Pleomorphomonas sp. PLEO: one gene and its partner. Each later gene encodes a partner of the first gene's protein in a complex. Links are inferred from orthologs where the notes say so. Each region holds a gene or a part of one and is shown in the gene's direction. Other genes may lie near its edges.

Region 1 (2,700 bases):
GATTTCGCCGGCGTCGAACTGGCGGCGCTTGTCCTTGTCGCCGACGATTTCATAGGCCGAATTGAGTTCGGAAAAGCGTTCCTTGGAACGCGGGTCGTTCTTGTTGGTATCGGGGTGATGCTGCTTGGCAAGCTTGCGATACGCCTTCTTGATCGTCGTTTCGTCCGCGCTCTTAGGCACGCCCAAGATCTCATACGGATCACGCATGCTGGTTGGCCCTCTTCAAATGGATAACGGCGCCCGATAGCGCCAAGGTTCTGCCAAGCATGTAATGCCCGATCACGTTCCGTTCCAGAGTGTGCCATTATACGGGTCGCGCAGCTTTGACAAAATCTTTTCGGTGGGATCGCTTGGGAGGTTGTCGATGGCCGGGATGTCGCTATATGCCGGTCGGACGCTTGCGCGAATCTGGCCCACGGCCAGCCAGCATGACGAGGCGCCGAAGAAAATGTCCAGTTCCGAGCCCGATTTCACCGAAGCCTCAGAGCCCTACCAGTTGTTCGTCAGCTGGATGAAGGAGGCTGAGAAGAGCGAGCCGAGCGATCCCAACGCCATGGCGCTTGCCACCGTCGACGAGGACGGGCTGCCGGATGCGCGCATGGTGCTGCTCAAGGGCTTCGACGAGCGTGGCTTTGTCTTCTACACCAACTTCGGCTCAGCCAAGGGCGAGCAGATCCTGAAGAGCGGCAAGGCGTCTCTTCTGTTTCACTGGAAAAGCCTCAGGCGGCAGGTGCGCGTGCGCGGCATCGTCTCGGAAGTTTCGAAGGAAGAGGCGGACGCCTATTTCCAAAGTCGCGATCGCGGTAGCCGGATCGGAGCCTGGGCCTCCAAGCAGTCACGCCCACTCGAAAGCCGCTTCGCTCTCGAAAAGGCGGTGGCCGAATGGGGTCTCAAGTTCGGTGTCGGTATGGTGCCGCGGCCAGATTATTGGTCGGGCCTGCGCGTATCGCCGACCGCCATCGAATTCTGGCGCGACGGGCTGTTCCGCCTGCACGATCGTGTCCGCTTCCTGCCCGACGGCAATGGCGGCTGGACGCGGACTCGCCTCTATCCCTGATCGACGAAAGGTCGCCGACAATGACTACCGCTACCGACGTCAGTGCTCTTAGCTTCGAGCAGGCTCTGAAAGAACTTGAGGGCATCGTCGCCCGGCTCGAACAGGGTTCGGTGCCGCTCGAGGAGAGCATTTCCATCTATGAGCGTGGCGACGCGATACGCAAACACTGCGACGGTTTGCTGAAGGCCGCCGAGGCGAAGGTGGAGAAGATCCGCATTGCCGGGGATGGCTCGGCCGCTGGCGTCGAGCCGCTCGACCGCGAATGATAAGCCGGGGCGCCACCCGTTTTGGTGGCGGCGGTTAATATCAAAACTTATTTCGTGCATTCGCCGCAATTGGGCTCAATAAAGAGCGCGCTTGCGAATTGAAGACACTGTGATTGACTGATATCTGAAGATGAGGGATTTGCCCTCGTAGTTTCACGGATTTTTTGGATTGCCGCGTCCCGCCACCCCGCTCCTCGACAAGATATCGTCGCCGGATGATCTCAAGGTACTATCGGTTGCCGAGCTTGAGCAGCTCGCATCCGAGGTGCGCGCTGAGATGATCGACGCAGTGTCGGCAACCGGCGGCCATCTCGGCGCCGGGCTGGGCGTCGTCGAGCTGACGGTAGCGCTGCACGCCGTGTTCGACACGCCGCGCGATCGGCTGATCTGGGACGTCGGTCATCAGGCTTATCCGCATAAAATTCTGACCGGTCGACGTGCGGACATCCGCACTTTGCGCCAGGGCGGCGGCCTCTCCGGGTTCACCAAGCGCGCCGAGAGCGTTTACGATCCGTTTGGCGCCGGCCATTCGTCGACGTCGATCTCGGCCGGCCTTGGCATGGCAGTGGCGCGCGACTTGAAGGGCGGCGACAATCAGGTCATCGCCGTCATCGGCGATGGCGCCATGTCGGCCGGCATGGCCTACGAGGCGATGAACAACGCTGGTGCGATGGACAGCCGTCTCGTGGTTATCTTGAACGACAACGACATGTCGATCGCTCCGCCGACTGGCGCCATGAGCGCCTATCTGGCGCGCCTCGTTTCCGGCCCCACCTATCTCACGTTGCGCGAGGCGATGAAGCAGCTTGCCTTTAACCTGCCGAAAGGCCTCCGGCAGAAGGCGCAGCGGGCCGAGGAATACGCACGTGGCTTCCTAACCGGCGGCACACTGTTCGAGGAACTGGGCTTCTATTATGTCGGCCCCATCGACGGGCACAATCTGTCTCATCTGCTGCCAGTGCTGCGCAATGTCCGTAACGCCAAGGACGGGCCGGTGCTGCTGCACGTCGTCACCAAGAAGGGCAAGGGCTACCCGCCAGCCGAGGCAGCCGCCGATAAATATCACGGTGTGAGCCGGTTCGACGTGGTGACCGGCGCTCAAGTGAAGCCCAAGGCCAATGCGCCGAGTTATACGCAGGTGTTTGGCGAGACGCTGGTCGACGAGGGACGGCGTGACGAGCGCATCGTCGGCATTACCGCCGCCATGCCGGCCGGCACCGGGCTCGACCTGTTTGCCGAGGCCTTCCCCCATCGCATGTTCGATGTCGGCATCGCCGAACAGCATGCGGTGACCTTCGCGGCGGGCATGGCAACCGAAGGCCTGAAGCCTTTCTGCGCCATCTATTCCACCTTCCTGCAACGTGCCTACGATCAGGT
Region 2 (3,755 bases), 600 kb from region 1 along the record:
TGGGCGCCAGCCCGGTGTGGACGCTGCCCGAAACGCCGGTGATGCCGAAATCGCGCTACGCCATCATGGCCGACTACATGCCAACCGTCGGCACGCGCGGCCTCGACATGATGTTCCGCACCGCCACCGTGCAGGTGAACCTCGACTTTTCCTCCGAAGCCGACATGCGCCGCAAGATGCAGGTGTCGATTGCGCTGCAGCCGATCGCCACGGCTCTGTTTGCCAACTCGCCCTATCTCGACGGCAAGGCCACCGGCCGCCTGTCGGAACGCTCCGAGATCTGGCGCGACACTGACAACGCACGGGCGGGCATGGTTCCCTTCGTGTTCGAGGAGAACTTCGGCTTCGAGAGCTATGTCGAGTGGGCACTTGATGTACCCATGTATTTCGTCAAGCGCGGCGACACCTATCATCGCGCCACCGAGGTCACCTTCCGACAGTTCATGGCCGGCGCCTTCCGCAACCGGTTACCCGGTGTCGAGCCAACCATTGGCGACTGGGACAATCACCTCGGCACCTTGTTCCCCGAGGTGCGACTCAAGCGCTATCTCGAAATGCGCGGTGCCGACTCCGGCTCTACCGATCACATCCTGGCGCTGCCGGCCTTCTGGGTCGGTCTGCTTTATGACCAGGCCGCGCTCAACGCTGCCTGGGACCTCATCAAGGGCTGGAGTACCGAGGAGCGGCAGCGCTTGCGTGACGACGTACCCACGCTGGCGCTCAATGCGAAGATCGGCGGGCGGACGGTGCGCGATATCGGTCGCGAGGTGGTGGCGCTATCGCGGGCGGGTCTTACGCGGCGTGCCCAGATCAACCGCTGCGGTCAGGACGAGACACAATATCTCCGGCCGCTCGACATCATTCTCGACCGAGGCAAGACTGAGGCCGAGGTGCTGCTGGAGAAATTCGGCAATAACCTCGATGGCATCTTCTGCGCGCTCGACATGCAGCCGATGGGCGACCTCGGCTGCCTCTGAGCAATGTCCGGCGGCGGCCGGCGTTTGACGCCCCCGCCTCCGGTCGCCATGATCGCTCGACGTTTTCCGAGTCGCCGCGCGGCTCGCCTCAATTTTGCCGGACGATGATCGGTGACCGAGACCCCTACCAACGCTGCCGAATTTACGGTTTCCGAGATTTCCTTCGCTCTCAAGCGCAGCGTCGAGGATCAGTTCGGCTTCGTGCGTGTGCGCGGTGAAATTTCCGGCTATCGGGGGCCACACTCCTCGGGACATGCCTATTTTGCCTTGAAGGACGAGGGTGCTCGCATCGAGGCCGTGGTCTGGCGCGGCGTGATGGGCAAATTGCGCTTCAAGCCTGAGGAAGGCATGGAGGTGATTGCTACTGGCCGGCTCACCACCTATCCAAACTCCTCCAAATATCAGATCGTCATCGACGCGCTGGAACCGGCCGGTGCCGGTGCGCTGATGGCGCTGCTTGAGGAGCGCAAACGCAAGCTGGGCGCCGAGGGGCTGTTCGATGCCGGGCGCAAGCAGCTTCTTCCCTATTTGCCGCGCGTGGTCGGCGTCGTTACCTCGCCGACCGGTGCCGTCATCCGAGACATTCTGCATCGCCTTGCCGATCGCTTCCCGGTGCACGTGTTGATCTGGCCAGTGAAGGTGCAAGGTGATAACTGCGGCCCCGAGGTGGCGGCCGGTATTGCCGGCTTCAATGCATTGCCAGAGGGCGGCGCCATTCCGCGGCCGGATGTCATCATCGTGGCGCGCGGCGGTGGCAGTCTCGAAGACCTGTGGGGCTTCAATGACGAGGTTGTGGTACGCGCCGCCGCGGCGAGCGACATCCCGCTGGTCTCCGCCGTCGGCCATGAAACCGACTGGACGCTGATCGACCTCGCAGCCGACGTTCGCGCGCCGACGCCGACCGGGGCCGCCGAAATGGTGGTGCCGGTACGGCGTGAGCTGATGGATCGCGTCGACGATCTCGGCCGTCGGCTTACCGGCGCCAGCCTTCGGGCGATCGATCTTCGGCGAACGCGGCTTGTGTCGGCCGCGCGTGCTCTGCCGCGCGCTTCCGACATCCTGGCGCTGCCGCGCCAACGCTTCGACGCCGTAGCCAATGCCCTGCCAAAGGCGTTGCTTGCCAACACAACGCTGCACGCCCGGCAATTCGAGCGTGTCACCGCCCGCCTCACGCCGGCGAGCCTTCTCCGGACCCAGGCACAACTGGCCGAGCGGTTGTCGGGACTGTCGGCGCGTAGCGGCCGCGCGGTCTCCGAACTGATCGCTCGACGGCGGGCACGCCTCGACCAGGTGAATTCGGTGTTCGACGCGGTCAACCACATGGCGACGCTGAGGCGTGGCTATGCGCTGGTACGCGACGAAGAGGGAAAGCCGGTGTTCCGCGCTGGCGGACTCGCAGCAGGCGCGGCGATCGAGATTGAATTCTCCGACGGTCGGGTCCACGGCCGGGTCGGCGAGGAACCACATCTCGCATCTGACGCAAAGCCGACGCCGCGCCGCCCGAAAACGAAATCCGGCCCAGCCGATCAGGGCAATCTCTTCTGACCGATCAAGACAAGACTGAGCGTATCCGCCCATCAGTCAATTCGCCCGGCGGGCGGGCGACGACAACTCGGTTGCGTCCTGCGCGCTTGGCGGCATAGACGGCCTTATCGGCCTGTTGCAACATCTGCTCAAAGGACGCAGCGGTATCCGGATAGGCCGAGATGCCCGCCGAAAAGGTGATTTCGGCCGGCCCCTGGCTGGTCACCACCGGTTGGGCACGGATAACCGCCCGCCAAGCCTCGGCACGGGCGCGAGCCTCTTCGATATCGGCGTGAGGCATCAACACCAGAAACTCCTCGCCACCCATGCGCACGGCCACTTCGCCGGGACGAAGCGAACGGCTGAGGACACCCGCGATCGCCACCAGGGCGTCATCGCCGGCCTTATGACCATAGGTGTCGTTGAGCCGTTTAAAGTGATCAAGGTCGAGGGAAACAGCCACCAGAGACCGTCCGACAGCGTCGGCGGTATCGATCAGCCGGTCAGAAATGTTCTCGAGGATGCGCCGGTTGTTGAGGCCGGTCAGACTGTCGCGGTGCGCCATTTCGTGAAGTTGCTCCTGCAGACGCAGGTTGGCTTCGAGACGCTCCTCCATCAGCCGAGTCGACACATGCAGGCTCTCCTGAGCCCGCAGATAATCGGTGATATCGCGCAGCACGTAAGCGACGCTTTGGGAATGACGGACCGCGTCGACGACCACGGTTCGCACCTCGTAGGTCCGCTCGCCCCGTTGCCAGCGGCGCACAAATTCGCCGCCACCGAACAGACTTGAGCGATCAATGGGTCCGAACGTGGTGCCCAGCTCGGCAAAGGCCTTGCCGACCAGTTGTTTCCCGTCGAAAATCGTCCGCATGGCAGCATTGGCCTCGGCGATCAGGCCATTCGCGGATACGACGAGAATACCATCGGGATGAGCGGAGACCACCGCGCTGATAGCTACCGGCGCAAGCGACAAGAATTGGTTCCGGCTGACCAGAATGCCGTAGATCATCGGCACCACAACATAGGCGAGCGGCGTCGGATCAAATCCGAGAATGCGAATTCCTGCAAGATTGTAGGCGGCATTGGCCACCCATGGCACCATTGCGGATACGAGAAGACCGATGAATTGAGCGCGGTGCACTTGCGGGGCATGAATTGCCGCCCAGATCGTGCGGATGGCCGTCAGCGACATGAAAAAGTAGATGGCGATCATCGCCGCGAAGAAGACCGGACCGTGCTGATAGAGCAATT

The links. The genes of interacting proteins can lie anywhere in the genome.
Region 2: the proteins of AB6N07_RS20225 (region 1) and xseA are in contact, whole or in part, in a cryo-EM structure (PDB 8TXR), measured with the Escherichia coli proteins. The link is inferred for Pleomorphomonas sp. PLEO from one-to-one orthologs.

Annotation. Positions count from the first base shown.
Region 1 is NZ_CP166625.1:4,360,745-4,363,444, reverse strand. It holds AB6N07_RS20225 (exodeoxyribonuclease VII small subunit), read left to right. Parts: upstream 1-1,077; coding sequence 1,078-1,323; downstream 1,324-2,700. Other genes in the region: dxs (1-deoxy-D-xylulose-5-phosphate synthase), read left to right, coding at 1,493-2,700; pdxH (pyridoxamine 5'-phosphate oxidase), read left to right, coding at 449-1,057; AB6N07_RS20235 (DnaJ C-terminal domain-containing protein), read right to left, coding at 1-207. UniProt on the Escherichia coli protein: Bidirectionally degrades single-stranded DNA into large acid-insoluble oligonucleotides, which are then degraded further into small acid-soluble oligonucleotides.
Region 2 is NZ_CP166625.1:4,956,842-4,960,596, forward strand. Bases 358-3,305 are described here. They hold xseA (exodeoxyribonuclease VII large subunit), read left to right. Parts: upstream 358-1,088; coding sequence 1,089-2,522; downstream 2,523-3,305. Other genes in these bases: AB6N07_RS22935 (glutamate--cysteine ligase), read left to right, coding at 358-977; AB6N07_RS22945 (diguanylate cyclase), read right to left, coding at 2,527-3,305. Also shown: more of AB6N07_RS22935, read left to right, coding at 1-357; more of AB6N07_RS22945, read right to left, coding at 3,306-3,755. UniProt on the Escherichia coli protein: Bidirectionally degrades single-stranded DNA into large acid-insoluble oligonucleotides, which are then degraded further into small acid-soluble oligonucleotides.